One region of the Paenibacillus sp. BGI2013 genome, then DNA from elsewhere that is predicted to be linked to it. Evidence: riboswitches for the same ligand, from Rfam matches in the RefSeq annotation. Region 1 holds a riboswitch; the other holds the start of a gene.
What was found. A riboswitch is a leader RNA that binds a small molecule or an ion and turns the genes downstream of it on or off. The one in region 1 is predicted to bind glycine.
Positions count from the first base shown of each region.

Region 1 (16,464 bases):
ATTGCGGTTCGCCTTGCTTCACCATGTCAAAATAATGTTTGCCATATTGCACTTCGCATTTATCCAGATTGGATAAAAAAGATTGGCCAATAAGCTTATTGCGCGGAATATCCAACATTTGCACCAGTTTGCTGTTCACTGCGCTGTATTTACCTTCCAGATTCAATGAATACACAGCTGCCGGGTTATGTTCGAACAACGATCTGTATCGCTGACGGCTTTCCCGAAGACGTCTTTCCGCATCCTTATGCTGGGTGATATCCCTGCTGATGCTTACAATCTGGACACTCTTGCCACGCTCTCCAGCAACAGGTTTCGCCAATGTCTCCATCCAGATATAATGTCCCTTCTTGTGCAACACACGCATCTTGCAGCCATTGCCGATCTTGGAAAGATCCATAGGGTCCGGATAATCTCCCGAATAACAATAATCCTTGAAGGACTTTCCTATGACTTCCTCCGGCTTATAACCCAGTAAGGTGTACACGGAAGGGGAAACGTATAACAACTCGCCATCCGTAGCACAAGTTGTAATCAGATCTTGTGCATGGTCAGCCAGCACCTGATATTTCTCCTGTGCCTCCTTAAGCTCACGTTGCACTTCCAGGATATCGGTAACATCTTTGGCAATGCCATAGATTCCTACAACTTCTTTTCCCTCCGTTATAGGCACATACGTTATCTCTGCCTGTTTCAGGGAACCATATTTATGATAAAAAGTAATGGGATTACTGACTGAACGTCCAGCCAGTACCTCTTTAATGTATTGTTTACGTGAATTTTCACTGTCCGGAGGACAGATCTCACTCTGATTCATACGAATCAAGTCATCCAGTGTATACCCAGATATCCGCTCTACCGAGGGATTAGCATCAATATAGTTTCCATGGATGTCCATTACATAAATGGCATCTGGATGGTTAAAAAACAGTGATTGGTAAGAACTTCCCTCAGAAATAATGCGCTTCAGGGTTTCCGTTTTATTAATATCCAAGGCTTACCCCTCTTTTCTCAGCCAATATCTTCATCTAACAGCAGGGATTAATTATCCCTTACAAAAATGGGCCTACCCTCGAATAACCATGTAAGCCTGCCTAGAAACAGCTTTTTTTATTTTACCAGATTCTCGTCTCATTTTGCTTACAATCTATGATTCAATTCACATGATGTGTGAGGTAATACTTGGAATTTTGATTTACTTAGGAGGCGCCTTCAAAGGCAGACAATTTATACAAGGATCAATGTAACCCTCTAACAAGCTTGAAGTTCAATTCCAAGTCAGCTGATTCTGGCGGATGGCTAAACGATTTTCTAAAGAACTCAGGACATCTTATTTGGCGTCCATGTGCCCTTTTTAAATTTTAAGGAACATCAGACACGTCAATCCCCATAATCCCCTGTCATATACGCTGCAAACGGTTGTTTCATTGGATATAACATGTCTCAGGTTCCTTAGATTGCTGAGATCACTTCAAATCCTTGAATAGTACTCCTCAGATTCGTTAGCGAGTTGAGAGGATGAACCTGACCCCCGCCTGAAACAAAGTTTCTCAAAGAAAGAGAGATAAGCCGCTCTTATGATGCCTCGATATAAAATTAACGATACATTTTGTATCGAAAAGGCTATAATCTTTAAAAAAAGTTTTTTGACTACGGAGAGGACGGATGAATCATGCTGCCCAACAGAGTTAAAATTGCTTACGGTAAACTAAGAGGTTTGGCCATCTTTGGTAAAATCCAGCCCTCAATGGGCCTGCTGCCACGAATCAGGGGTAAGGTTTATCTGAATAAATTGGGTGATTTGCAGGTAGGAAAACGACTTAACATCATAGGCAAACCTTGGGGAACCCAGTTAACGGTGGTCAAAGGCGCGCGATTAACGATTGGCGATGACGTCATGATTAATGCAGGTGTGGGGATTGCCGCTAACGTTGAAGTGACCATCGGCAATAATGTCATGATTGGTCCTCGAACAAGCATATTCGACAGTGCCTACCACCGGATTGACTCGCTGGATGACGGGAGCCAGACTGCCAAGCGGATTGTGATTCAGGATAATGCCTGGATTGGTACAGGCGCGCTTATTTTGCCCGGAGTGACCATTGGCAGAAATGCAGTTGTGGCAGCAGGAAGCACGGTGACCAAAGATGTACCCGAAAATACACTTGTAGCCGGAGCACCAGCCAAAATTATTCGGGAGTTGACCATTCATGATGGGTGGGTCAGACATTAGAAAAAATCCTCCTGAAGCATACATACAATAGAGCTTGCATGTTTTGCTTAAAGAGGATTTTGACTTACGATAACCAAGGGTGTAACGGATTATTCAGATTTCTTTTTTCGCAAAATACATCATGCCGATTCCAATGAAAATAACAGCACTGCCTCCAACAACCGCCAGCATCGTGATCAGTGGAACATTGTAGGCTCCGAAACCTGTGCCGTCCACGGGTGTCATTAGAATCATCGGTTGTGCCCATGGATAATACGGCCCATATGTCGCCGAGTTTACAATGAGAATATTCGGTATGGTCAGTGCAAAATTCAGTGCGAGCGGTGCGGCAAAGCTGCTCCACACCAATGAAACGAACATCTGCAGGGCAGCAAGGGGTACACAGGCCAGCAAGCCAAGCAGCAGTTTGCCTACCAAGAATCCCCAAGGTACTGGCATCGTAATGCCGTGAAACATGCCTGCCAGCAGAATGGACATCAGCAACAATACTTGCGTGCCCGCCAGAAGCATGAGTACAATCGTCAGTTTACCTGCATATACACCTGAACGTGTGAGCGGTAAAACCAGCATCTGCTTCCACCCTCCACCTGCATGTTCGAAACGGCAGACAAAGGACGTAAACACACCAGTAAGCATCGGTAACAATAACAATCCGTGCAGGAAAACCATCGTGGTCATCAATACCTGCCAATTGCCCGATGGCGTGGACAACAGCCCGATGAGCAGCGCAATGAGTGGACTCAGCAGAATCAGGAGCCATATGGGCGATTTGCTCATTTTCAATCGTTCAGCGGACAAGATTCGGAAGTACGTTGTCGCAAAGCTCATATCAGGCCACATCCTTCCGGCTAAAATGCACCATACCCAGCAACAGGATTAATAACCCTAGACCTGCCCCCATGCCTGCATACAGGTATGGATTAGGCCCATTCCAGGCCATCTGTGCCCATGCGAGCGGAAAGATTGGTGAGATACTGAGTGAGAACATACCCGTTATCGCGAGAACGATGCCCAGGGTGACGGGAAGCGCCTGATTCTTGTTAACCATCGTGAGCCACAACTCCAGTGACAACACCGGAAGTGCACCAGCCAAAGGCAATAGACCCAGCTTGATCGCATGTGTCCAAGGTATTTCGCTGGCATGGAATCCGAGGATCAGACCCAGACCCACAATTCCTGCGGTTAGCAGCAGGCAGGAGATCACCAGCAGCACACAGGCAAGCAGGAACTTGGCTAAATACACGGCTGGTCTGGGAATGGGCATCGCGAGCAACTGTTTCCACGATCCCTGTTCATGCTCAACATTAGCGATCATGGAGCTGAGAATGGTTGCTCCCAGCATCAGAGACAAGGGCACAAAGACAACCACATTGCCCAATAATCCGCCCCACAGGTTATCTGCATACTGCTCTTTCAGATAGTCCAACCGTAAGCCAAAATTAAGCGCCTGCATAGCTGTCAATCCAAGAGGGGCCAGAAAGACAAGAAACCAGATCCCTTTCCCCCGAATCTTGAGCCAGTCTGACGATAATGCACGCCCGGTCATATGGAAGCCCCCTCGCCAATGACCCGCATGAACAGATCTTCCAGCGACTGACGCTGTTCCTCTACACGATACACATCATGATCCTGTTCAATTAATCGGCGCACAAGCAGTGCCACTGAACTGTTATCCATATAAGGGAACGTTAATGCAGCACCTTGTTGATGACCAAATTGTCCCTGTTCTTTTGCCAGCTTCATAGCCTCTTCCGGCTCGGAAACCGTTAACCGGATAGAACTACCCGTCTGACTATGCAGACTTGCGATAGTATCCTGAAGCACCATCTTGCCTTCACGGATAATACCAACGCGACTTGCCATCTGTTCGACTTCACTCAGCAAGTGGCTGGAAACCAGAACGGTAATGCCGTGTTCCAGAGGCATGCGTTTGATCAGTTCCCGAATCTCCTGAATACCGGCAGGATCAAGCCCATTCGTTGGTTCGTCCAGAATCAGCAGCTCTGGTTCACCCAGCAAAGCGCTGGCAATACCCAGACGTTGCTTCATCCCAAGGGAATACCCCTTTACTGAACGTTTGGCATCCTTGGTCAGATCTACAATGGACAGCACTTCAGCAATTCTGGATTTTGGTACATTGATGATGCGGCGCAAAGTTTCCAGATTCTCTACTGCGTTCAGATGTCCGTAATAGGACGGGTATTCGACCAAGGAGCCCACACGGCGCAAAATATCCATGCGATCCTTGCGGATGTCCTTGTCGAAGACACGGATCACACCTTTGGTTGGTTTAATCAAGCCGAGAAGCATGCGAATCGTTGTTGTTTTGCCGGCGCCATTGGGACCGAGGAAGCCGTAGATATCTCCCTTTTTAATATGCAGATCAAGTTCACGGACCGCTGCACGGTCCCGGTATGTTTTCCATAAATTCGCTGTTTGAATAATATTTTCACTCACTGTATGATCACCTCGGAACTATCGTAACCTTCCAAGGTTAAAGCCAAAGTAGTCTCTAGTTTAAGTTTAGTTTAAAAAAGCTATTTCAGCTGTTTGTTGTTTCCCTGTTTCCCTTACCACTGTAGATATATGTCTGGACACCCGTATCGGAACTGTCTACCCGCTTGCGCAGACCCATCTCACGAATCAACAGGTCTACAATGGATAAGCCTAGACCTGTGCCTTTTGTGTCGGAATTCGGTTGCATTCCCGGACCCCGATCCTGAATAACGATGGCCGTCTCACCCTGAATCTCCTGAGTAGATATACCAATATATTTCCCGTTGGCGGCATGACGGATCACGTTTTGGAACAAATTATCAAGAATACGGCGCATGCCCTGTTCATCCATATGCCAAATCAACGGTTCCTCTGGCAGGTCAATATCAATATCGAATTGCTCTTTCTCCCAGACCGGGTACCAGGCGGCCGCCGTTTCCCTGACGATCCGCAGTATATCTTTCTCTTCCAGCTTCAGTGTATATTTTCCACTCGTGAGCAAATTGTAGGATAACATGTTGTCAATGAGCCCGCCGAGGTCCTCCATCTTTGCTTCCATGCGATGTAATGAACGGTCACCTTGCTCACTCAGCTCTTCCTTGTGCAAAGCATGCATATGTCCACGAATCACCGTTAGCGGGGTACGCAGATCGTGGGAAAGCCCCGCAATGAGACGTTTGCGCAATTGTTCCTCCTCGCGTTCACGGTGACGGCTGTCGGATAGTTGATGCACCATCTGATTGAAGGATTCTTCCAGTTGACCAATCTCGTCTGACCGGCGGATATCTACCGGAAGTGGGAGGCCTTCCTTGCCTGTGGTCATCATGGCCGTCTGCAAACGAATAAGTCGTTTGCGAATGCGTGCGAAAAAGAGAATCGACATAATGATGAAGATCAGAAAGATAAGGGTCATTACGATACCAAGATACAAGAGTTCCATCGGCCAGTTACTCTGATTCATTTGCAGAAGTGACCGCGGCACTTCAATGATCATGAATCCCTGTCCTTTGTCCTGCTCAGCTCCGCCAATATATGCAACTACGGTCAGTGGATCGCGAAAGGAAGCTACTTTCATGAATTGCACCGTATTGTTTACATTCCATAAGGCTGGAATATAAGTCTCTGTCGTTTGCCCGGAATCCAGTGACCATCTCAATGTCGTATCTGTCCTGCCATCCGGCGACGTGGATTTCAGAAGCGTTACATCTTCACCACCAAGAATAAAGAGGGTCTCACCACTCACATTCACACGATACATGGAAGATTTGGGATACGAGTCATGTAATTGCTCCAACCGGGCCTTAATCTCTTCATCCGAAGCACCATCCAAGTTCTTCGCTTCATGTGACCAGAGGTTACTGATCTTAGTAACATCACCGTAAGGAGCGGCACGGTTCATATTCGTGTCCGTGTTATTCACTACAACAATATATATAACGGATATGATCGGAAGCACAACGGGCACAAATAATACAGCCGCCAAGATCAGAATGATGTATCTGGACATCAAGGACCGCCCAAAGCGAAGCTTGCGCCGCCCGGATTGCTTTTGCTCCATGCTTCGTTCTCCCTTCATGATCTTCCGTTCTCTGAACCACCGAATCATGGCTTCTTCACACGATATCCCACACCACGGACTGTCTGAATAACTACTGGATTGGCCGGATCAAGCTCCAGCTTTTCGCGTAGATGTCGAATATGTACCATTAAAGTTTTGTCCCCATCCAGATAGGGCTCGTTCCAGACGGCTTCATAGATCTGCTCTTTGGTTCGAATCATGCCCATATGTCGTAGCAGGTAGGCGAAGATGTGGAACTGTTTTCCCGATAAAATAATCTCATCTCCCGTCTCCTCATTGACGATCCGGTTGTCCTTCTCATAGATGGAGAGATGATCCAGCTTCAGGGCTGTATCCGATGAGACCGCTGTTCCTGCCTTACGCAGTTGTACTTCAATCCGGGCAGCCAGTTCATCGGGGTGAAATGGTTTGGTCACATAGTCATCGGCAAAATCAAGACCGTGCAACTTATCGTCAATGGACGTTCTGGCCGAGAGCATGACAATGGGCACGGCGGGATGTTCTTTTTTCAGTCGCTGGCCCACCGTAAATCCATCCAGCCCAGGCAGCATGACATCAAGAATAATGAGTGAACAACCGACAGCAGCCTCCGCTGCACCTTCACCACTGCCGAGCCATACCACCTCATAACCGCGCTCCTCCAGATCGGCTCTGACCCAAGTCGCAATTTCCGTATCATCTTCAATATATAACAGTTTGGTTTTCATCCGAATATTCGTTTCCTTTCTGCCCCCAATGGGTTAATGATATATCTGAGCATCATCATGATAAAAGCTGTCTATATCATATGGATTCATGTCTTGTTGAGCAAATGTTGAAGTCCTTTACGTTACCATACATGCTAATTATAGCTTATCCATTAACGTGGGGAATGTCATATTAATCAAGTCTACCAAGTACATATCAGTGCTACACCTGACGGGAGGAAATCATTATGTTGCTGGAAGCTATTTATCATCAACCGAAACGAAACTGGGCCTATGCCTATGACCAAGATACAATCCATCTGCGCCTGCGTGCCAAAAAGAATGATCTGACCGAGGTACATGCCCTGACCGGGGATAAATATGCGTGGGATGCAACCAAAGCGCTGGTTCCCTTAACAAAGTTCACCTCTGACTCCATGTTCGATTACTTCGAGGGTGAGGTGAAACCTCCCTACCACCGACTGAAATACTCTTTTCTGCTCAAAAACGGAGACGAACAGATCTGGATGACCGAAACGGACTTCCAGGAAAAAGAACCGGACGATCCGGGTCGTATGTTCCAGTTCCCTTATATTCATGCCGGAGCTGTATTCACACCCCCTGCATGGGTTAAGGACGCGGTGTTTTATCAGATTTTCCCTGAACGATTCGCCAACGGCAACCCAAATATTAGTCCGGAAAAGGTAGAGCCGTGGGGTGGTGAGCCGACACCTTTCAATTTCTTCGGCGGTGACCTTCAGGGCGTGATTGACCATCTGGATTACATCAGCGATCTTGGCATTAATGCGATCTACTTCACACCCATCTTTGAAGCCACCACCAATCACAAATACGATACCGAAGACTACCTGCAGGTAGACCGGCACTTTGGTGACGCAGATACCGTGAAACGACTGGTCGAGCTGTGCCACGCACGTGGAATTCGCGTACTGCTGGATGCCGTGTTCAACCATTCCGGGAAGACATTTGCTCCGTTTGTTGATGTGCAGAAGAACGGAGAACAATCCAAATACAAGGACTGGTTCCATGTACATGAATACCCGCTGGACGTGAAGGACGGCATTCCAACGTATGAGACATTCGGATTCGAAGCGCATATGCCAAAGCTGAATACGGAGAATGCTGAGGTTAAGGCCTATCTGCTGGAGGTTGCCGAGTACTGGATCAAGGAAGTGGGTGCGGACGGATGGCGGCTGGATGTGGCAGACGAAGTGGACGATGCATTCTGGCGTGATTTCCGCCGTGTAGTCAAAGCGGCTAATCCGGAGGCCTATATTCTGGGCGAAGTATGGAACGAGTCTTCCTCCTGGCTGCAAGGTGACCAGTTCGATGCGTCCATGAACTATCCGTTTACCGATGCCGTGAATGCTTTCTTTGTGAAAAATACGATGCACGCCGAACAGTTCGCAAACTCCATCGGGCGACAGTTATCCCGTTATCCGCTTCAGGCCAGCGAAGTGGCGTTTAACTTGCTGGACAGCCACGATACCCCGCGGCTGCTCACGCTGTGTGAAGGTGACCAGCGCAAGATGAAGCTGGCTGCGTTATTCCAGTTCAGTTATATGGGTGCTCCGTGTATCTATTACGGAGACGAGATTGGCATGGACGGCGAACATGATCCGGGCTGCCGTAAATGCATGGAATGGGATGAAGCAAAGCAGGACCGAGAGCTGTTTAACTTTTATCAGAAACTGATCTCCCTACGTCATGCTCATCCTGCCCTGCGTGCAGAAGGCACCGTTCGTTTCCTGCAGGCTCGTCCCGATGGCAGCCAACTGGTATTTGAGCGACAAAATGAGGAGGAACGCATTCTGGTTCTGTTCAATCGATCAGAAGAGACGGCTATTGTCGAGCTGGAGGCTGGTGACGAGGAATGGACCGAGTTATTCGGCGGAAACCATCGTACTGCCAAGGAAGATGGCATACTCGCCATTGAACTGCCCGCGTATGGATATGCCGTACTGAGTACTAGTCTCATATAAACACCAAGCTATACTTGCTCATATGCAAGACTGGAGTCTGTTCAGTTCATCGGCATATCAAACGAAATAGGCGCTCCCAGATCTGTTCCTGATCTGTGGAGCACCTATTTGATTTTGACGTTATTCATTATGGCCATGGATTACTCTGGCCGAACCAGCTGTTCCTTGAGCAACTGGATGGTGGCCTCATATTGTACAAGCCCCACTTGCAGACACAGACGCTGTGCAGGCGAAATACGTTCGCCGAATTCCTCCATCTGGCGCTGAAGTTCAGCGTATAACATTTCCTTTCGCTTCAACTGGCTGGATATCCAACCCGTTACGGTATCTTCATCCGCCAACTCTCCGAAATACAACCGCATCAGAAAATCAGAACGAAATACCTCAGCTTCCAAAGGACTCATTAAATAGGCGTGAAATTGCGTTGCTCCTTCAGGGGTCAATGAATACACGTTCTTATCAGGTTTCCCTTCCTGCTTCACCGATTCCTTAGTCAGCAATCCTGACTTTTCCATCTTCGCAAGTGTAGGATATATGGTGCCGAAACTGGCATCAAAGAAAAATGAAAAATATTGTTCAAAGTACTGCTTGATCTCGTATCCGGAACTTGGCTGATTGTGCAGTATTCCGAGGATGACATGCTGCGTGTTCATCGGTGTACCGCTCCTTTCCATTCCCCTTAACGTATCACAATCAGTACCCCTTGTTCAATGATCAGATGACGAAACGGTTGCTTTCAGAGCAACAGGCACAGCAGCAGGCTGGTCCTCCCTACGAGCTTCAGAACGTACCGGGCCGGAGCGTCTGATCCAGATGCAAAGCGCACCCAGAGTCAGTGTTACACCACCGATTACGGCGAGCAACATCGCATCCCGGCCAATTCCGTTTCCTCCGAGCACAAGGTTCATCATCCCTTCTACGGCATAAGTCGCTGGCAGATAATGACCGATCACTTGGTAGAAGTCAGGCATTACATCTCGCGGAATCGTTGATCCCGAGGACAGCATCAGCAGAGGCAACAACGCACTGTTTAACCAAGCCCCAGCATTGCCAAGCAACAACAAGCTCAACTGAGCCATGAGTATAAAAGATATGGTGACCAGCAACTGGAACAGCCATAACATGAACCAACTGGCTGCTGACGATACCCCCATAATGTGCATCATCCCCGATCCAACGAGTGAGACGATAAATGCCGCACCCAGATTAATAATGTTACGTGCCCAGAAGCGCTCCCATTTCCCTGCCCTGCCACTCAGTTCACCAGAAACCTTTTGCAGATTCATGCTTAGCAACATCGCTCCGGTAAACGTAGCCGTTACAATCAACATCGGTACCATCGAGAAAGCAAAATTATCAACAGGATTCAGTCGCTCCACCTCTGCCTCCACGCGTGAAGATAACCCTACCGCAAGCGCATCGGACTGATCAGCAGTCATACCGGATTGATTCAGCACTCCGTGAATAACCTCCTGTTGTACTTCACGGTTCAATGTCGCTGTAACTTGTGCGGCTACGTTCTGCATCACACTTTTCACGGTAGCCACGTTTGATTCGTTCATCACATACTTCACTGTCATCGGTTTTGACAAGTCTTCTGCCTGCTGCATGAAACCTGATGGAATCTCAATAATCATGTACACATCCCGGTCCGTTAACATCTGTCTCGCTTCTTGCATCGATTCAGATGTTTTGACCTCGAAATTCAGGCCCGCTGCCAGAGACTCGGCCACCGGTTCAGCCGCTACCCCATCTTCATTCACGATGGTGACAGCCAATTGAGTCATTCTTTCGTTAACCTGGTCGTATCCGCTAAGCCAGATGATGTTAAAAAAAACCTGAAACAGCACAGCCGTAATTAAACCTACAATGGTGGCTCCGTTTTTCAAAAACAGCAGACTCGTCTGGAAAATACCTTTCATTCTATCCATCTCCTTTAATTTTGTTTCGCTCCTATATATATCGTATTGATATATGACAACAATTAATATATCTAACCGATATATAGATCGTCAATGTTTTTGTTTTTCTTCGTTGGAAAAAGACAAAAAAAGCCGATACATCTCTTCACCAGGAAGATTTGTACCGGCTTTTCATATCATGTAAGGACTCTTCTTCACCTTTAATAATCAAGGCTAAAGGCAGGCTCCACAAGTTAGCGTTAGATTTAATTCATATCAATCCGATTTATGCCTTAGTTTCTACGTCATTTTCAGCAGGGGACTCCGGCTCAGGCTCGGCACGCTTTGCCTTTGGTTTAGCCAACTTCTGCATCATTTTGCGGCCGGTTGGTGTCTGGGCCAGTCCACCTTGGGCTGTCTCCCGATGGCGGCTCGGCATTGCACTGCCTACTTCCAGCATGACATCGATGACTTCGTCTGACGGAATGGCACTACGCACTCCGGCCAGGGCCATGTCAGCCGCAGCCAGCGCCGTAACTGCACCCAGTCCATTACGGACGATGCACGGGATTTCAACAAGGCCTGCGACCGGATCGCAGATAAGGCCCAGTGTATTTTTTAACGCCAAACCAACGGCATGAACAACCTGTTCCGGTGTACCTCCACGCAGTTCAACCATGGCACCCGCAGCCATGCCGATAGCGGAACCCACTTCCGCCTGACAGCCACCTTCGGCCCCGGAGATAAATGAATTATTGGCGATAACATAACCAATTGCTCCCGCACAGAACAACCCGTTCACCAAATGTTCGTCCGTCCAGCCAAATCGCTCCTGTGAACTGATAAACACACCCGGGATGATGCCGCAGGAACCGGCTGTTGGTGTAGCCACGATCCGACCCATGGAGGCATTCACTTCAGATACACACAGGGCATACGCCATGGCAAGTGCGGAAGCATCTCCTGAGCAAGTCTCACCCTTGCGAATGTACTCGGCCATTTTTTTGCCGTCTCCACCTGTTAATCCACTGCGTGATGTCGTATCTTCCGTTAACCCTTTGCGTACCGCTTCCTTCATCACCTGATAATATTCAGACATCTGCTTCACAACATCCGCTTCCGGTGTATTGGTCTCCTGAACTTGCTCCTCGATCATCAGCTGAGCAATGGTTTTGGATTCCGCTGTACAGATCGTATTCAGTTCGTGCAAATGTTTAAACCGCATCCGAATCAACTCCTCTCTTCAAATCGATAACACGAATGTCCAATACATGGTCCAGCTCCCTTAGACGCTTGAGCATATCAGGATTAGGCACACCATCCATTTCCATCGCGGTAAGCGCTTCGCCATCACGGGCTTTCCGGTCCACCTGCATATACCCGATGTTAACCCCGGATGAACTGATCGTGGACGTCACTGACGCGAGTACGCCCGCTTTATCCGCATGCCGCAGAACGAGTGTTGGAAACTCACCACTAATCTGAACACGAAAATCATTCATCGAATGCACGGATACGCTTCCACCACCAATGGATGCACCGATTAAGGAGCAGGCACGTTCTCCATGCCACAACTCAATTTTGACCGTATTAGGATGAGGAGCAGGTAGGCCACTTGTATAAAACTCAACCTCCATGCCCGCTTCCTCTGCGTATTGCTCTGCATCCGGGATACGCGGATCGTCTGTGACATAATCCAGCAGACCGCCGATCAGTGCCAGATCTGTTCCGTGCCCCTGATACGTATCTGCAAATGAACCGTACAGCGTCAGCCGGGCACGATCTGGCGTACATCCTAGCCACTGTCGAGCAATTCTCCCTAACCTTGCCGCTCCAGCTGTATGTGAACTTGAAGGCCCCGTCATCGACGGACCAATAATTGAGAAAACATCTTTAAATCGCACCTTGTAACCCTCCATTATTAATCATGATTCATATTTGTAAAATGTATTCGTCATTTCGATCCAGGAGTTTCATCCACAATGTCCCTTATTTAGGTATGATGACATCAAAAAAGGACAGAAGAAGGCCTTAGGCCCTCTCTCTGTCCTCGATACCTGAGAGTTTCATGATCAGCAGTGTCTCACGACAAGGGTGCACTGCCTGCGATTACAGACAAGTTCACCGGGCTGACTGATCATATACCCCTTGGGTGGCGCAGTTCGCGCACTCTCCAGAGTTGCGTCCAACGATGGTACATTTACCTGAGAGATTAACCACTGCGCCGGGTGCGCAGCAGCTTGCTCCTTCGGTGCCTGAACACTAGCCATTTGACTCGGCTAACCCAGGTCTCTCCCGCTCGTTATCATCCGCTGTATTATCTTAATTCGATTCGAATTGGTATATTTCTAAATTTTTGATCAAGTATACCCATAGAGTAATGTACAATATCATATATGTCAACAAAAGTAACGTGTAATTATCATAAGTTCGATGTCTATTTTAACTGAAACGAATAGCATTCAGATTTCTCACTTCCGCTGAGGCACTCGTGACGTTGCTAGTTGTCGTAAATTGGATACTTATCGTGTATGCATTAGTCGTTGTAGTCGGGGATGTATCCACGTAAGTGTTGGAGGAAAGAAACCTCAACGTTCCCGAAGCATTACCGGTTCGTGAGAGTTGCAATTGATTAATTAAAACTCCGTTACGTCTCAGATTAATGTTATACGCAATACTCCAGTTAGACCCTACAACTATTGCTACTTGTGTACTATTATCGATTTTCACGCGTTGACCTGCCACTACAGGTACATTAAGTGTCTGAATCGTCGTTTCAGCTACTAATGAAAGACCCAACGCCGTGGTCTGGCTATCAGCAAACAAGGAAGAATCCGCAGGGGCAGAAGCTGCTGTCGATCCAGTAGCTCCTGTTGCGCCTGTGGCTCCGGTCGCTCCCGTTGCTCCCGTTACTCCGGCTGTCCCGGTTGTTCCGGTTACGCCTGTCGCACCTGTAGCCCCAGTGACTCCGGTCGCTCCCGTTGCTCCCGTTACACCAGCCGTCCCGGTTGTTCCGGTTACGCCTGTCGCACCTGTAGCCCCAGTGACTCCGGTCGTTCCCGTTGCTCCCGTTACACCAGCCGTCCCGGTTGTTCCGGTTACGCCTGTCGCACCTGTAGCCCCAGTGACTCCGGTCGTTCCCGTTGCTCCCGTTACTCCGGCTGTCCCGGTTGTTCCGGTTACGCCTGTCGCACCTGTAACCCCTGTGACTCCGGTCGTTCCCGTTGCTCCCGTTACTCCGGACGTCCCGGTTGTTCCCGTCACGCCTGTTGCACCTGTAACCCCAGTGACTCCGGTCGCTCCCGTTGCTCCCGTTACTCCGGACGTCCCGGTTGTTCCGGTTACGCCTGTTGCACCTGTAACCCCTGTGACTCCGGTCGTTCCCGTTGCTCCCGTTACTCCGGACGTCCCGGTTGTTCCGGTTACGCCTGTCGCACCTGTAACCCCTGTGACTCCGGTCGTTCCCGTTGCTCCCGTTGCGCCTGTATCTCCAGTGACTCCTGTTGCTCCCGTCAATCCGGTTGCACCTGTAACACCAGTATCTCCAGTCGCCCCTGTTACGCCTGTTGCACCTGTAGCCCCAGTAACTCCGGTCGTCCCCGTTACGCCTGTCGCACCTGTAACACCAGTAACTCCGGTCGTCCCCGTTACGCCTGTTGCGCCTGTAACACCAGTAACTCCGGTCGTCCCCGTTACGCCTGTTGCGCCTGTAACACCAGTAACTCCGGTCGTCCCCGTTACGCCTGTTGCGCCTGTAACACCAGTGACTCCGGTCGTCCCCGTCAGTCCTGTCGCTCCCGTATCTCCAGTAACTCCGGTCGCCCCCGTTACGCCTGTCGCACCTGTAGCCCCAATGACCCCAGTCGTTCCTGTTATTCCCGTACTACCGGTGACACCTGTGGCTCCAGTAGACCCTGTCTCCCCTGTGCTCCCGGTGACTCCAGTCGTTCCTGTTATTCCTGTACTCCCAGTAACACCCGTCACTCCGGTAAGCCCTGTCTCTCCTGTGGTCCCCGTACTTCCAGTAGCGCCCGTGACTCCTGTCACTCCGGTAGATCCTGTCTCCCCCGTGGTCCCAGTGACACCGGTCTCTCCGGTCTCTCCCGTCGATCCCGTAGTTCCTCCAGGAGGACCAGTAACTCCTGTCAGTCCTGTAACACCTGTAGCCCCTGTAGGACCAGTTGTTCCCGCAACCCCTGCTGTCCCTGTAGCTCCAGTCGCACCCGTTACCCCGACTAGACCGGGGTTCGCTCCTAACAATTCCTCAGACACCAAACGATGTGCCGTTACCAGTTGACCGTTCTCGTTTTTCCCCCATACCGAAATCTGAACTTCATCCTCCGTATCATCACCTGTGATAAATATAAACTCAAATGCATCCAAATCTGCATAATAGTCATTTGTTATAACCTGGTTAGGCAAAACATTAAACAATTCCTCAACGTATAGTGTGCGAACACCATTCAAATAATATCCTTGAACCAGAACGGTAGAGAAACTAGTGAGACTCCAATTGTCTAATTTCACTGTAATTCTCTGTGTAGGACGCTCGCCGCTTCCCACCACTATATTATTTTCTATTGGCCCTGTTGATAAAACAGCCATCCTGCGATGCCCCTTTCTCCTGCCTCCATCACCAAATCAAGATTGTCTTCTATGAATATGCATATTGAACTGTAAACGTGAAGTTGCCTCTTGCCTTTTTGGAATGGACTGAAAGGAGATCGAATAGATATCCACCACACCAAAAGGAGAATATACAAAAAAAGCTGCCGCTCGTTTCTGCGGCAACCTTATTGTTATTCTTTAGCTCATCTAGACGGATTGGAAAGGGTCAGTTCTTCCGCCCAAGCTTGCAGCTTTGCCTTTGTCCATCCTTCGTTTTCACCCATGATGGAGTACCGCAAGCCATTCTCACTCCATGATATGTTCCGAATGCTCTTCATATATGAACCCTCGGTGTTACGAACCTTAATCTCGGCTTCATCCGGTATTAGTGTATCGTCCACATTTTCTTCCGGCATCTTGAATACCGTCAGGCTGACTTCTACCTTGTCGTTACTTACATAATACAAGGTTACTTCATCTCTGCTCAGCTCACCGCGTGATGTAGACATTTCGATCCGTGATAGTTCGAATTCTCCACTCATGTCCTGTAGGAACGGCTGTTCCAACGCTTTTTCCGCTTCCTCTAGGGTCACTTCGGAATTCTGCATCATATCGTTCAAGTCCTTCACATCGACCTCCTTAGGGATGTCAATTACGAAAGTATCCTTTGTGAATTCAGGGTCATACTGAATCGGATCATAGACCATTTCTGATTTTCCATCCCCATACGCGCTGTTTACTTTGACAATCATCCACGTTTTGGGATCTACCCAATACTCTGAAGATATGGAGAATGCGCCTTCTTCTTTTGGTGTCAATTCAATATGAATGACGTCCTGTCCATGAAGTTTCTCCTGTCCCATCATATTCACATCATGCGTAGTACGTAACCGCTCTAGTTGATCGAGCAATATTTGCTTCTGGGTTTGATTAGGTTGTTGTGACACGGATGATGCAT
Region 1 covers NZ_PJFA01000016.1:33,824-50,287, reverse strand. Annotated here, with positions in the region: gene CXK86_RS27490 (PAS domain S-box protein) at 1-994, opposite strand, end outside; gene CXK86_RS27485 (acyltransferase) at 1,673-2,233, shown strand; gene CXK86_RS27480 (ABC transporter permease) at 2,327-3,061, opposite strand; gene CXK86_RS27475 (ABC transporter permease) at 3,063-3,779, opposite strand; gene CXK86_RS27470 (ABC transporter ATP-binding protein) at 3,776-4,690, opposite strand; gene CXK86_RS27465 (HAMP domain-containing sensor histidine kinase) at 4,776-6,287, opposite strand; gene CXK86_RS27460 (response regulator transcription factor) at 6,332-7,015, opposite strand; gene CXK86_RS27455 (alpha-glycosidase) at 7,243-8,997, shown strand; gene CXK86_RS27450 (helix-turn-helix transcriptional regulator) at 9,138-9,650, opposite strand; gene CXK86_RS27445 (YhgE/Pip domain-containing protein) at 9,705-10,919, opposite strand; gene sdaAA (L-serine ammonia-lyase, iron-sulfur-dependent, subunit alpha) at 11,185-12,123, opposite strand; gene sdaAB (L-serine ammonia-lyase, iron-sulfur-dependent subunit beta) at 12,113-12,802, opposite strand; glycine riboswitch at 12,941-13,077, opposite strand; glycine riboswitch at 13,082-13,206, opposite strand; gene CXK86_RS32800 (collagen-like triple helix repeat-containing protein) at 13,341-15,503, opposite strand; gene CXK86_RS27425 (LolA family protein) at 15,710-16,464, opposite strand, start outside.

Region 2 (16,464 bases), on a different contig from region 1:
CCGAGCAAAATGGGCTGGCGTCCACGCAAATATCTTCTGGAGAGCGGATACGCCATAAGTGACGTAAACAGCAGGTTAATGAAGGTACCGATCACCGTAATATAGACCGATACACCCAGACTGCGAATCAAGGTATCTGTAGAGAAAATGTAACGGTACGCAGCCAGAGAGAACTCTTTTGGAAAAAGAATGAATCCTCCCTTAGCCACTTCATGCGGACTGGTAAATGAGACGGCCAAAATATAAATGAACGGGATGACCGTCACAATTCCAATCAACAGCAGCAAGCCGTGATTGAGAAAATCAAAGATCCGGTTGCCCCACGTTTTATCCTGTTGCATCAATGTTCACTCCTGTCTGGTGAAGAACGTCTGCACCCAAAGGTTAGTAGACGCCTTCCTCCCCGAATTTTTTGGCCATCGTATTGGCACCAAGGACAAGCGCCAGCCCGACAACCGATTTGAACAACCCGACAGCCGCACTATAACTGTACTGTGCCTGTGTAAGACCCTTTGTGTACACGTAGGTATCAAATACCTCGCCCACATCCCGGTTTGTCGGAGTCAGCATCAGGAAGATCTGTTCAAAGCCTGTATCCAGGAAATTGCCCAGACGCAAAATGAGCAAAATGACGATGGTACTGCGAATGGCCGGCAGCGTAATGTGCCAGGTTTGGCGCCAGCGATTGGCACCATCAATCCGTGCTGCTTCATAGAGCTGTGTATCAACACCGGAAAGTGCCGCCAGGAAGATAATTGTGCCCCAACCAACTTCTTTCCAGATGGATTGTCCGACAATCATCGTTCGGAACCAACCAGGTTCAAGCAGGAACGCCACTTTTTGTCCTGTCAGGTTATAGAGCAATTCATTAATTGCACCACCCTCAGTTGTGAACAGCATGTAGAACACACCGACAACAACAACCCAGGAAACAAAGTGTGGAACATAGACGAGCGTTTGTACAAATCGTTTGAACCGTTCACGGCGAACTTCATTCATCATGAGTGCCAGTACAATCGGCAGTGGGAAAAAGAACACAATGTTATAAATGGCAAGTAAAAACGTATTTCGAAATAATGTCCAGAACTGCGGTTCTCCGAAGAAACGCTGGAAATGTTTGAACCCTACCCAGTCACTCCCCAAGATGCCCTTGTAAGGCGTGTAATCCTGAAAAGCCATCGTGATGCCATACATGGGTATGTATTTGAAAATAACAAAGTAAAGCACACCCGGTATTAACATGATATACAGCCACCGGTTTTTGATAATGTCCCTCCACAGCAGGTTTTTGTCACTGCGGGTAGCGGGCCGTGTTCGAGCCGCCGTTTCGGCTTTCATATTGTCTTCCTCCCCACATTGGAAACGATTACAAAATATCACTTCCTGAATTCATGTCTTCATTGTGGAGGATAAACGAATGACTGGCTATCGTCTCGTTTTAGCCTTTTGTTTTTCCTTATGTAGCAAGGGTTTAGCTCATTTATATCACAGAGTTCAAAGGCGCAATGAACTGCTTTCAACCTCTATATTCCTGTCTTAACTTCATAGAGAAAAGTGGTCTTCTTCCTTCATCCAAACATAAAAAAGCCTGCCTGCCATGGCGGGCAGAGCAGGTTTGTTTTATCGCTGCTGCTCCCGGTACTTGCCGGGGGTGGTTCCTGTGATTTTGCGAAATGTACGGATAAATGCGGTTGGGTTGGTATAGTTTAATTTCTCGGCAATCTCCGATATTTTAAGATTTGTTGTTTGCAGCCATGTCTTTGCTTTTTCCATACGATACTCTGCGAGATATTCCGTAAAATTGACTCCAGCTTCCTTCTTGAATACCCGACTTAGGTAAACAGGGTGAAAATTAAGCTCAGCGGCACAGGCTTCCAGCGACAATTCACGATCATAACGTTCCTCGATCAAACGAATCATACGTCTCGCAATATTCATGTATTGGGATTCTTCCTGCTCTCGCCAGAAACGAATGACGGGCAGGAACAGCCGCTTGCGGAACCAATTGGTCATTTCGTCCAATGTGGACAACTTCAGCAAATGTGACATGGATGCTTTTTCACCCAGTACTTCGGCTACATCCCCGCCTTGCTCCTGCACAAGCTGATATACACGAGACAATAACTGAACCATAATGACGGGGTATTCACTGAAATGAAGCTTTTTGTCTGCAAGCAGTCCCAAATATTGCTTAAAGTAGGTGTCCGTCTTCTCTTCATCTCCTTGCTTGAGCGCAGACGCGAGCTGATCCTCGATCATACGTAACTGGGTATACAACGCGGCCTCCATCTGACCACGTGGCTGAATATCCTCGTAATGCAAAATAATACGGCTGCCCAGACTGACCCGGCCCTGCAGAGCCTCGCGGCTCTCTTGAACCGCTCTTGGCGTATCTCCGATACAAGCGTAAGAACGACTGATGCCAATACTTACGGGCAGATTCAGGTAGGTCACGACACGTTCGCGAATCCAGTCTGCCTGAGTATGCATCCATTCCTTCAGTTTCACCTCATCCGTCAGTTCGGAGGCAAGTACGGTGACCTGAGCATCATCCAGCATGACCGGGGTGAACCGAACTGCCGAAGGAAGGAGCTCACCTACCATATTGTTGACAGCAAACAGCAGCAGATCGCGATCCTGTTCCTCATATCGGGTTCCTTCCAAGGTATCGATCTGGAGCATGAGTACGCCAAGATTTGCCCACCCTGTCGGGAAATCGTACAATTCTCCCTGATATCTGAAATCCTCTTCCGAGATTTTGCCTGTGAGCAGTTTGGTCATAAAAAACTCCTGGAGATGCACATGCTGCCCCTTCATCTGCTCACGCATCGTTTTCTCCGAGCTGAACAAGGTTGACAATTGCTCCTCAATATAGATAAATTCATCCTGTCGGCGTCCTGACGGAGCAACTGGGGAATCCAACCCCTTCGTAAATTGCAGCAGTCTGGAGATCGGTGAGTACATCCGCCGACTGCCGTATATGGCGAACAATCCCGTTACACATAACATGACCAGTGTAGCGATACCGGTAACCAATGCAATTTTCTGTGACTGGGCCGTAATCTGTCCAAGAGATACAACGGACACGTATAACCAGCCATTGAGCGGAGATTGCCTATAGCTAACCGCCACTTGATTACCTTCCACCTCCGCACTGAAGAAACCCTCTGGCTGGCCCGTCGTTTGCACCATTTCCTGAATTTCCTTATTCAGCCCGTCATATTTCCCGCCTTGCTGCATATCGTTCAGAAAATACTTCTGCTCCCGATCCAGAACGTACATATCTCCAGAATTCGTATTTCGGCTCAAGTAGGTACTCAGTTCCGTATCGGCGATATCAATTACAAGAAATCCCTTTGGTTTCACATTGGTTGGTATCATCGGGATTTTGAATACCATACTGACCACATTATCCGATGATATAAGAGCAGGTGCCTGTTCGGGTGTTAGTTCACCCATACCTGCTGACACAGGTACACTTTCTTTGGCTGAACTGGCATTCTGAGTGACCCAGAACAGGCTGTTGGTATAACTTAGGTAGGAGCCAATTCGGTCTCGAATGCTGAAATCATCCAATTTGCCAAAAGAACGCATCGAAACGACCCAATCTTCATCCAGATTGACCAGATAGGCTTGGTCAATGTTCGTAACCGCTTGCAAGTTGTTAAAACCTGAGGTCAGATCACGAATCTCTTGGAATTCGCTGCTGTCTAGTGGTTTCTTCATCGCTTGTAGTACCAAGGGCGAATTAACATACTGGATGGATGATAATTGCAGGCTGCGCAGAACTTGTTCCACCCTCATTTGGGTCTGATGCAATATCTGAAGATTGCTCTCACGCACTTTCTGTTCAATGTCACGTGATGCAATCGTATACGAGACCGAACCAATAACAATGACCGGAAGGGCTCCGAGGATCAGGGTAAAACAGAGCAAACGCAGTAAATACTTCGGCAAGAAGAGCATCCTCCTTTATACGTATGTTTATTAAAATAAATCGCTTTCATTGGATTAATTTACTATTGTTATTTTAAAACCCATTCTTATTCAAGTCCACTCATTTATTCTAAAGGTTGACTTCAAACCAATTTCCAGTTTATATTGGTTGCATATTCCTCAATCAAAGGAGAGATTTTTAATGTCGGTGAATGTTCTTAACTAACCAAGTTTAATATTCAGGAGTTTGGCCTTTCATTGCGCTTGTGCCCGTATGGCATACGTGTATTTCATGATGCGCCAGATCCCTGTACTTAGTTAAGAACAGCGGATATCATAAATCGCCTCCGGGATTGTAATTGTCCGGGTCTATTTCCGCGCTGAGTTCAGCGCGGATTTTTTAATATAGACCTGTAGTGGACTTTGCTTTCCCATACGTTTAGGGCGGAGAATGACGTTTGTTCATTCTCCGCCCTTTTTGCGTTTTCCAGGAATATGTTTCAGCGCGTCAACTGAAATCCCAATTCAAATTCAAGGAGAGATTACGCATGAATGAGAACACATTAAACAGTTTGGGCTATCCACAAATTCAAAAAAACGTTGCAGACTGCGCCCTGTCTTATCTGGGCAAACGTTATGCCAGAGAACTAAAACCGATGGTAGATGCTCACCTGATCGAGATTCGCCTGGAAGAAACAGCAGAAGCTGCTGCGTTGATTCGCTTCGGGGCCAGCATCCCCCTCCCTTCACTCGACGGAATGGAAACCATTATGGCTCTGCTTGGCACCGGTTATCTATTCAGTGAACGCGACTTCAGTCATCTCGCTCAGTTCCTGCGAAGCTGTGCACAACTTATGAAATACATGGAGGGCAAATCCGGGGCCGCTCCCACTGTCAGTCGTTATGCAGCATCCATGATTCTGATCGAACCTTTGCTGAGTGAGATCGAGCGCTGCATCCATAGTGGACGCATTCAGGATCAGGCAAGCAAAGAATTGATTCGAATTCGTAAAAAAATGACGGTGAATGAGGAGCGCATGAAACGAAAGCTTGATTCTCTGGTGAGTAAACATCGCTCCATTATGCAGGAACATGTCATCAGCCAACGGGGAGGAAGAACGGTCCTGCCCATTAAGAAAGAGTTCCGTAAACAGGTGAAAGGCAGTGTACTGGATGAATCCGGGAGCGGGCAAACCGTATATATCGAACCTGTTGAATTAGTAAGTTTACAGATGGAATTGGCCGCTCTACAAGCGGAGGAGTCCCGAGAGGAGATGAGAATTCTCGGTGATTTAACCTCTCTGACCGAATCGTATAACCGTGAAATCGCTCTGAACACCGAAACGGTAGGTGTAATGGACTTCCTGTTTGCCAAAGCCAAATATGCGGCCACCATGGATGGGCGTACCGTTCGAGTCAATACACAAGGCCAAATCAGCCTTCAACGTGCACGTCATCCATTCATGGGTTCTTCCATGGTTCCACTTGATTTTGCCATCGGCAGAACGTATTCGTCGCTCATTATTACTGGCCCGAATACCGGGGGTAAAACGGTCGCACTCAAAACGCTAGGTTTGCTAACCCTGATGATGCAATCCGGTTTGCTTATTCCGGTGGAAGAAGGTGGCGAGATGGCCGTTTATAACGAGGTAGCGGTTGATATTGGTGACGGACAGAGTATGGAACAAGCGCTCAGTACATTCTCTGCACATATTCGCAATATGATTGGCATACTGGAACAGGCCAATACGTCGACTCTGGTGCTCATTGATGAGATGGCTTCCGGCACAGATCCCGGTGAAGGTGTTGGACTGTCCATCGCCATGCTGGAGGAACTTCACAGCCGCGGAGCAACCGTTGTGGCGACAACACATTTTGGTGAAATCAAACATTTTGCAGCTGCCACGCCAGGATTCGAAAATGCCCGTATGGAATTTGACACCGTTTCTCTCCAGCCGCTGTATCGATTGCGTATCGGAGAAGCTGGTGAAAGTTACGCCTATTCCATCGCATTGAAGCTAGGCATGCCACAGCGAATTATCGAGCGATCCAAGTCCCTGTCAGATCAAAGTATTTCAAGAGATCGTACATTCGTGTTCACGTCACCTCCTTTGGAAACTCCGGCCCTGACGCCTGATCGTTCCGTTGCAGAATCAGTCAGCCCAGCAGAGTTATCCAAGTGGGATAAGTGGAAGCAACCAAAAGATTCATTAGGTCTCCACAAAAAGACAACAACCAGAGAGTCGGATTCTCCTACTCCTGCCAAAACTTTTCGCAAAGGAGATCGGGTGTATGCGGCCTATCTTAATCAGTCGGGCATCGTCTGTGATGTCGAGGATAGCCGTGGAAATATCGGGGTCATGTTACGTGGACGCAAAGTAAAAATCCATAAGAAACGCCTGACCCTGCATATATCTGCCGATGAGCTTTATCCGGGTGACGATTATGACTTGGACATTATGCTAGAAACAAAGGAAAATCGAAAGAAACGTAAGTTGATGGGACGCAAACATGTGGAAGGCCTACAGATCGAATTACCGCCTGAAGAATAGCCGATGAGAGAAACAGATGTGGTGAACTGGAAGTCATATATACAGAGTGAAATCCATAATCACCGGCGTATTTCTGTTATACTGGGACCAGTATGTTCAACTTCAGCTCGTAGCTATTCCACAGGGAGGGAAAAACTGTATGTCTGCAGAACAAGACGATCAAGAGCACATCCATATCGATGTTCTTGTCTGCCCATTATGCGGGGAAGCTAATCGCTGTTCCTATGCCGCAGGACATCCTCATTCGGAATGCTGGTGTAACCGGGCTACTTTCCCCGAGGGTGTGTTTGACCGCATTCCGCCAGAGCAGCGCCGAAAATCCTGCATATGTCAACGCTGTTTGGACGACTATGCCGATAAACGCCAACCAAAAGAAGAGCCACACAGTTAATAACTGTATGGCTCTTCTTCATTATGCCTCATCAATACTGTTAGCTTGCTACCACTGTTCTTACATTTGGTTATACTGGGCAACAGCCTGTTCAAGCACCGGATGATGCTCATCCATGGACGTATAATGGTGGAGCGCAGCTGTAATCCCCTTCTGGCGGATCATGTTCTGCAGTTCAACTGCTTCCGGATCATCGGAGACATCGAACTTGCAGGCTGCTGCCATACCCATAGCCAGATAAGTCGTATCAGTTCCATCCGCATATGCCTGAAGGGCCGGGCGAACCAGACGATCATTCGGAGACAACTTGCGCAACGGGGAACGACCAACACGAGTAACCTCATCAGTAAGATACGGGTTTACGAATCGTCCCAATATTTTGACAATATACTGCTCATGTTCTTCCGGGTTGAATGCAAAACGCTTCACTAGAACTTTTCCAGTTTCCTGCAAAGCACCGTAGACAATCGATTTCACCTTTTCATCAGCAATAGCCTTCTGAATCGTGTCATACCCGTGCACATTACCTATATATGCTGCAACGCAGTGTCCTGTATTAACAGTGAACAGCTTCCGTTCGATATACGGCTCCAGATCATCGACATATACAATGCCCTCAATCGGTTTGAATGCTGGAGCCATCTGGGAACGATCCACCACCCACTCGTAAAAAGGCTCCACCTGTACATGCAGAGGATCTTCATGATGCTGAATAGGTACAATCCGGTCTACGGCCGAGTCGGGAAAATAAATGTACTGATCTGCAAGGGAACGTACCTTTTCATCGAGTAGAGAATATACATGCTCTTTCAATTGTGTACTTGCTCCAATGGCGTTCTCGCAAGCGATAATGTGAAGCGGGTTTTGTGCCGGACCGGAATTCAGTCTTTTCTCAAGTCCCTTTGCAATACCTGGTGCAATATGTTTCAGCACGCCTACGCCCACCGCGGTTGTAATCAGATCAGCTTCCACCACGTTTTGGGCAACCGTCTCCAGCTGGGTTCCATCGATTGCATTTACACCTGTAACGGTCTCCTGATCCTTGCTCTCGTTGGCCAGTTCCACCGTATACTGCCCCCGTTGCTGGAGAGCCGTTACCAAGGTCTGATTCACGTCGGAGAAAACAACCTCATACCCTGCACGGGAGAGGATCAAGCCGATAAACCCGCGTCCAATGTTACCTGCGCCAAAGTGTAGGGCCTTCATAGCTCCATTTCACTTTCCAGAATAGTTATAACTTCTTCGGCTGTTTTCGCCAGACGCAGAGCCTCCATATTCTCATCCTCAGCACAGATCACCGCGATGCTAGTCAAGATCTCCATATGTTCCCCGCCTTGAGCCGCGATACCAATGACCATATAGGCTTTTTCTTCGCCAAAATCAACACCCTGTGGATACTGAATGACAGAGATACCTGTCGATAAAATGAAAGCTTTGGATTCCTTTGTACCGTGCGGAATAGCCAAGCCGTTCCCTACATAGGTCGAGACAATCTCTTCACGCTCAATCATCTTCTCAATGTAATCAGCGGTAATATGTCCCGCATCCTTCAGAATCTGCCCTGCCATGCGAATCGCTTCGTATTTGTCCTGAGCCGTCGCATTCATGATGACTTTATCTGTTGTTAACATACTCATAATGGTTGACCTCCAATTTCGGTTTTACTGCGATAAAATCCAACAAGTTCCTGGGACAGGTAATGAATGAGTTCATCCCTGATTCCTTTTTCCAGCAATGTAATCATTTCCTCCTGTAATAACAGTGCGCTGATCTCACTGAGAACCTCCAGGCTTTCCTTGGATAATTCTCTGGGACCGAGCATCAAGAGGACATGGGTAACTCCTGCCGGATCATCCGGCGTACAGAGGAGTGGCTCAGTGAGCTGAAACAAGCTAATAGACGGCCTGTAAATTCCCTCACTGCGTGTATGAAACAGCGCAAGTCTTGTACCGGGAATCTTCTGACTCCCCACTGCTTCACGTGCCTCCAACCGTTTTGCGATCTCCCCCGGTTCCTTCAACACACCAGATCCATGGAGTACGTTGCACATCGCATATACGGTTTTATAGAAACCGATATCTTGGTTATCCAACGGATACACCTGAAACTTGCCAATAATTCGGACGATTTCAACTAAAATAGCTTCCATTCCATCCGGGTCCGAGTAACGACTTGTCGTCTGAACCTCGGCTTCACGGGGCTTATTATGCTGTCGTTGTAATGTTGTTGTTCGGATAAAATGACGCAGACGTTCGCTCTCTTCTGCCGTAAGCAGTGGACTCACTTTGTAATACTGATGCTCATCCATCGGCAGATCAACAGTGGATAACACCAGATCATATTGATCTGTAGGCATCCGGGCAGCTTCATACCAGGACACGCTGTCCATGATCCGAATCTCGGGAATCTCCTTGGACAGTCGGCTGGAGAGCATACGTGATGAGCCGATTCCGCTTGTACACACGATGATTGCCCTGATCTCACGTTTCAGTGCACGTAACCTCTCGATGGAAGCGCCAAAATGCATGACCAGGAAACCAATTTCTTCATCCGGAACTTCTGTGCCTGGCCAAGCTTGATGCACGGATTGTTTGACCTCTTCGAAGAGGGAATCATAATCCTTGCGAATCTGCTGCAGTAGCGGATTACGAATTATCTGTTGCCCTTCAATCCGCTCCATTACAGGTTGCATATGACCAAGCAGACCTTCACGAAGCAAACGATCCTCATGAAAGGCGTAATGCGTTCTCGCCTGCATCTGATCAATCAGTGAATGTACCCTGTCCAGTAAAATCAAGTCATCTATTGGCAACAGCCGCGAAGAGTGAATTCGCTGCTCTGTCTCAACTAATAGTCTGTGAAAATAAGCTTGCTCATCTTGGGAGAATGTCAGCCCCAGCTGGGTCGATAACACACCACACAAGCGGGAAGCCATACAAGGTGGAACCTTCATCTCATCCTGCTCTGCGACTTCATCTCCCTTGTTCTCCAGGGGAGGTATACGGCCAATACCAAAGCCTTTACGAATACGTACAACCGCTACGGATAATTGAATCAGCAACTTCATGTATTGGCGTTCCGGGATGTTCTCCAGCCATTCGATGTCTGGTTGCCATAATGCATTTTCGACCGTAAGCACATCACCGTGTCCAATCATATCCAACAATTTTTGGTTTACGATGGAGCCTCCCTGTTCTGGCTGTCTTCCGAATAGGTCCGACTCATCCAAAAATTCGAGAGCAAGTGCAGCTATGGCTGTGCGATGAATCGTCTCACTTCCGTTAATCTTGACGCCATATCCTCGTCTGCGAACCAGCTTTAGTCCCGCCTGACGAATTCGTGACTCCAGATCGTCCAGATCAGTGGTTACGGTGGATACGGTCACTTTCAGATCCGAAGCCAAGGCGAGTAACTTTACAGGCTCCGGTTCATCCAGCAGGATGCAAAGCATGAAGAGCTTACGCTCTTCTGGCGTAAACTCTACATATTCTTTACCCTCTAGTTGCTGGCGCAATACAGCCAGATCATCGGAACTGGCATCGATTCGGATACCGGTTCCTGATTTTTTTTCCAGCCTCATGCCCAAAGGTTCAAGCCATTGTTCAATCATTTGCAGCTCCCGGTGAACCGTTCGGGTACTGACCTTTACTTCAACGGCGATTTCGCCGGCAGTGACTTCATGTGGATGCTCCAGCAGGAACTCCACGATTTCACGTTGTCTTTTGGTAATACTCATATCTCAGCCTCCGGCTCAGGGAAAACAAATGCGTGCAATTACTTCAGACGTTCAACGAGCGCATCGTATTCCGGGCTTTTTAGGAAGTTGTCGATGGATATATGTTCTGCGTTCGGCGCAACGGAGCGGGCACGATCGGTCAATACTTGTTGTGTGATCACCACGTCTGCATCCGGCGGGATATCACTGATAGCCGTATTTGTCACCGTAACGTCAATCCCCTCTGCCTTCATCTTCTTGCGTAGAATGGAAGCACCCATGGCACTTGACCCCATGCCTGCATCACAGGAGAAGACAATTTTCTTCACGTCTGTTTTGACGGTAGAAGAAGCCATATCTGCGGCTCTGTCTGCTTCACGTTGATTAGCCGTAATACCAGCGTTTGGCAGGGTTCCTTGACTCTTCATGTCTTTCATCCGACTGGATGCGGACTCCAGATCTTCGTCCTTTTGTTTACCCGTTTTCAGCAACACTGCTGCAACCAGGAAAGAAACGACGGCTGCTACAAGCACCCCTGCGAACATCGGCAGGTATCCACCTTTTGGTGTTAAGAAGAAATACGCGATAATACTACCCGGTGATGGTGCTGAAACAAGTCCTGCTCCGGTGAGCATGAATGTTAATGTACCTGCGACGCCACCCGCAATTGCGGCAAGAATCAGAATCGGTCTCATCAGAATGTAAGGGAAGTAGATCTCATGAATTCCCCCGAAGAAATGAATGATTACGGCACCCGGTGCAGAAGATTTGGCCATTCCGCGTCCGAAGAAACAGTAAGCAAGTAAGATACCAAGTCCCGGACCCGGGTTTGATTCAAGCATGTATAATACGGATTTTCCTAATTCTCTCGCTTGATCTGTTGCAATTGGTGTAAGAATCCCGTGGTTGATTGCATTGTTCAGGAACAATACTTTACCTGGTTCAATGATTAGGTTGACCAGCGGCAGCAAACCAAGATTCATTAAGCCCTGTACACCGGCAGATAATACTTTGCTAATCGCTTCTACAGCAGGCCCGATGCCCAGTAGCGCAAAAATCCCCAATATCCCACCAATAATACCGGCTGAGAAGTTGTTAACAAGCATTTCAAATCCGGCTTTAACTTTACCTTCAATGGATTTATCAAACTTTTTAATGATCCATGCTGCCAGTGGTCCGGCAATCATGGCACCGAGGAACATCGGAATATCACTACCCACGATGACCCCGATGGTCATAATGGCACCCACGACACCACCACGCTGACCATGCACCATCGTACCCCCGGTGTAACCAATTAACAGTGGCAGCAAATATTTGATCATCGGATCGACTAGCTGCGCAAGCGTCTCGTTAGGGAACCAGCCTGTTGGAATGAACAGAGCTGTAATTAATCCCCAGGCGATGAACGCTCCCATATTCGGCATGACCATACCACTCAGGAATCGGCCAAAACGCTGAACACCTACCCGTAGCCCACCTTTGGAATTGGACGATTGGTCCAAATTACTCATTGTATTATCCTCCTTGGATCAAGTGATTATGATTTATGAAAGGGGTATCATTTCTCCCCTGCTGTAATCCTAAGCGAGAATGCTCTCCTGTTCAATGAAATGAAAGCGTACTTTCGTCATGAACAATGATGACAACATTAGGTTATGTAATCGTTTTACTTGATGCATAATGGCTGAACCCATTGGTACACAAGGATTTTCTTGCCTATGACTTTTGTCATTTCCAGAATCATTTTCTAAACTATAGCTTGGTCCAATCAGGTGATTTACATCCACAATCTGCTTCATTCCACATTCAAAACCATTCTTGGAAAGCACAAAAAACCTGTGCAAGCATCCGGCTCACACAGGTCGAAACAATATGAAGCTCATATCATTTAATTATAAAATATATGTTAATAAGTACAAGTTCGTTGATACTATTCTTCCGTATGTTTCCGATACGCGTCTGCATTCATCAATGTAGACAATGCTGCTGTCAGATCTCCCTCAACACGGATCTCAATCATCCAGCCTTCCTCGTAAGGAGAGCTGTTCACAAGTTCAGGGGAGTCCTGCAACGAATCATTCACCGCAATGATTGAACCAGTGACGGGAGAGAACAAGTCCGACACCGTTTTGACCGATTCGATCGTTCCAATGCTGTCCTCTGCTTTTACATTGGTTTCAAGGTCAGGCAATTCCACAAACACAATGTCACCCAGCTGATGCTGCGCGAACTCGGTAATGCCAATACGTACAGTATCCTCCCCTACGGTTTGCACCCATTCGTGCTCTTCACTGTACAGGAAATCACTTTTTAATTCGCTCATCGATATCCGCCTCGCTTTTCATTAAATGAGTGCATGCGTTCTTTGACCTTAACCTTTTTCCCAGAACATAGCGTATGACATTTTTGAATCAAATGTCAAGATACCTCACAATTTATTTGCTGAATACCTCTAAATTCTGTAACCGGATTACACTCTTTCTTCATATACTGGTGAATATTAGAATAGTAAGCGTAGTCTTTTTAAATACACGAACAATAAGTTAAAAACTAAATTAAATATTCGGTTTTAAATCATTATCTATGATATCGTTCTTGACATCAGTAGTGGATTCACGTTTTAATGAGAGGAGTAAATGTGTTTATTGGACTATGTTATACCCGCGGATGAATGTAAAGGGAGAGATTACCCGTGACACCCGATTCGGGATGTACATGAGGTAACGCCGAAGGAGTAAACCACCGATAAGCGGGGGTGAATCTCTCAGGCAAAAGGACTTTTACGGGACGCAACTCTGGAGAGCATCTATTCGCCCTGTGCGGGCGTTATGATCACCCAAGGGGAAACCTGCTGCGCAACGCAGCGGGGTAACTCTCAGGTACAAGGGACAGAGCCTTAGAATACAGCGTGCTACTTGGCATGCCGATTCTTTGGCCTGTCCTTTTCCTTTTTCCCAAAAAACGAAAAACAGGATGTAGAATGGCGCTGCCATAGCTGCCTTACCATACTTATGTGATGAAAATATCTAGCTGAAAATTTAAAAATACCCTGGTTCATTGATCCACGATTGTATATCCGGCCGGCTGACGGCCCATGACGAGGTGATTTGATGTCTGATTTGCTTAGAACACCACTCTTCCCACTATATCAGCAATATGAAGGCGTACGGTGCATTGATTTTGGAGGCTGGGAGCTTCCCGTACAATTTAGCGGAATCCAGAAAGAACATGAAGCGGTACGCGAGCGTGCTGGACTGTTTGATGTATCCCATATGGGCGAATTCACTGTACAGGGTGAGCAGGCTGAAGTTTTTTTGCAACAAATGATGACTAATGATGTGACCACGCTGGTTCCCGGTCAAGCCCAGTACACCCTGATGTGTTATCCAGATGGCGGTGTGGTGGATGATCTGCTCGTGTATAAGCTGGAAGATCAGCATTATATGCTTGTGGTTAACGCCTCCAACATCGACAAGGATTGGGCGTGGCTGCAAGAGCACTTGATCCCCGGCGTAAGCATGACCAATGATTCGGAGCAGACGGCGCTACTCGCCTTGCAAGGTCCACTGGCTGTAGACATTATCGGGAAAGTTACAGATACGGATGTAAGCTCGATTGAACCGTTTCGTTTTGTGCAGGATGCTGAAGTATGTGGAGTAAAATTACTGTTGTCCCGTACCGGTTATACCGGTGAAGATGGCTTTGAGCTATATGTTCCTGCAGATCAGGCCGCTGTGGTCTGGAATGGGTTAATGCAAGCCGGTGAAGGTCACGGACTTGTACCGACAGGCCTCGGTGCTCGGGATACACTGCGCTTTGAAGCAAAGCTCCCTCTGTATGGACAGGAATTGTCGGCAACTATCTCTCCGCTTGAGGCTGGTGTTGGCATGTTTGTGAAGCTGAATGCCGGACCTTTTATCGGACACGAAGCCTTGTTACAGCAAAAAACTGACGGGCCCGCCCGCAAACTGGTCGGCATCGAAGTGTTGGAGCGCGGTATTCCCCGCCCCCACTATCCGATTTACGCCGAAGGCGTACAGATTGGTGAAGTGACAACAGGCACGCAATCACCTACATTGAAGCGTAATCTGGGGCTTGCCCTCATCGACAGCAAATACGCTGCGCTGGGAACCCCGCTTGAGATTGAGATCCGCGGCAAGAAACTAAAAGCCGAGGTCGTGAAGACCCCTTTTCATAAACGGACACGTACGTCGAAGACACCTACTCAAGGAGCTGATCAAGCATGAGCAAGCACCGTTACATTCCCATGACTGAACAAGATCAGAGCGCCATGCTCGCAACCATCGGTGTGGATACGCTGGAGGATCTGTTTCAGGACATTCCAAAAGAGATTCGTTATCAGGGCGAGCTGCCCGTATCCTCCAAACTTGATGAATATGCGCTGACACGTCACATGTCCAAACAAGCCGGCGCCAACGCCAATTTCGAAACACACGCCAGCTTCCTCGGCGCTGGCATATATGATCATCATGTTCCTTCCGTCATCAATCATGTCATTTCCCGTTCCGAGTTTTACACTGCCTACACACCTTATCAGCCTGAGATCAGCCAAGGTGAACTACAGGCCATTTTCGAATTTCAATCCTACATCTGTGAATTAACCGGTATGGCTGTAGCGAATGCCAGTATGTATGATGGCGCAACTGCCTTTGCCGAAGCAGGAAACCTGGCCGCAGCGGCAACTCGTCGCAAACAGCTCATCGTATCCCGTACCGTTCATCCGGAAGCCCGTCAGGTATTGCAGGCGTATGCGCACGGACTCCGTCTGGAGATTGTCGAGATTGGTTATAAAGATGGCGTCACTGATTGGGATGCCCTGCAAGCCGCCATATCGGACGATACCGCTGCTGTCATGATCCAGAGTCCGAACTTCTTTGGTGCTGTGGAAAATGTGAAGCAGGCTGCCGACCTCGTGCATGCGCACAAGGGCCTGCTCGTTGTAAGTGCAAACCCGCTATCGCTGGGTCTGCTGGAAGCCCCAGGCAAGCTGGGTGCCGACATCGTTGTAGGTGATGCGCAGCCCCTCGGCATCGCCGCTTCACTCGGCGGCCCAACATGCGGATATTTCGCCGTATCCCAGCCTCATATGCGCCGAATTCCTGGCCGAATTGTAGGCCAAACAACGGATCGCAACGGCAAGCGTGGTTTTGTACTGACACTGCAAGCACGTGAACAGCACATCCGCCGCGAAAAGGCGACATCCAATATCTGTTCCAACCAGGCTTTGCTTGCACTCAGCGCATCTGTGTATATGTCCATCATGGGTAAACAGGGCATGATCGATGTCGCGGATCTGAATTTGCAAAAGAGTCATTACACCCTCAATACATTAACTGCGATTCCTGGAGTTAGCCTTACTTTTAATGCACCAACATTTAATGAGTTTGTTATTAAGCTTCCTGAAGGAACCGACGTGGATGCCCTTCAGTTGAAATTGCTGGATGCGGGCTTTATTGGTGGTTACGAACTCGGACGTGATTACCCGGAGCTTGCCGGACATATGCTGATTGCTGTTACCGAACGACGCAGTAAGGAAGAGATTGACGAATTCGCACGAGCATTGGAGGGATCGCTGTGACTCAGGAAACGACAACGACGACAACGACAACATCGGTACAAGGACAATCGGAAACAGGTACCTCTGTCTCCACTTCGGCTCAATCTGTGACAGAAAAATTCAACGCACAGACCTTATCCCCTGCACCGGAGCAAGCATTGATCTTTGAACTCAGCAGCCCGGGACGTGTCGCTTATTCCTTGCCAGAATGTGACGTTCCTCGTCAGGCTGCGGATACGTTGATTCCCCGGGAAATGCTCCGTTCGGAAGCAGCGGCACTGCCGGAAGT
Region 2 covers NZ_PJFA01000009.1:177,707-194,170, forward strand. Annotated here, with positions in the region: gene CXK86_RS21500 (carbohydrate ABC transporter permease) at 1-341, opposite strand, end outside; gene CXK86_RS21505 (ABC transporter permease) at 385-1,338, opposite strand; gene CXK86_RS21510 (AraC family transcriptional regulator) at 1,621-3,957, opposite strand; gene CXK86_RS21515 (endonuclease MutS2) at 4,485-6,488, shown strand; gene CXK86_RS21520 (cysteine-rich CWC family protein) at 6,535-6,879, shown strand; gene CXK86_RS21525 (mannitol-1-phosphate 5-dehydrogenase) at 6,940-8,085, opposite strand; gene CXK86_RS21530 (PTS mannitol transporter subunit IIA) at 8,082-8,516, opposite strand; gene CXK86_RS21535 (BglG family transcription antiterminator) at 8,513-10,615, opposite strand; gene CXK86_RS21540 (PTS mannitol transporter subunit IIBC) at 10,654-12,108, opposite strand; gene gcvH (glycine cleavage system protein GcvH) at 12,528-12,920, opposite strand; glycine riboswitch at 13,265-13,387, shown strand; glycine riboswitch at 13,391-13,491, shown strand; gene gcvT (glycine cleavage system aminomethyltransferase GcvT) at 13,708-14,844, shown strand; gene gcvPA (aminomethyl-transferring glycine dehydrogenase subunit GcvPA) at 14,841-16,196, shown strand; gene gcvPB (aminomethyl-transferring glycine dehydrogenase subunit GcvPB) at 16,283-16,464, shown strand, end outside.
Region 2: another riboswitch for glycine. It lies ahead of gcvT (glycine cleavage system aminomethyltransferase GcvT); the one in region 1 lies ahead of sdaAB (L-serine ammonia-lyase, iron-sulfur-dependent subunit beta).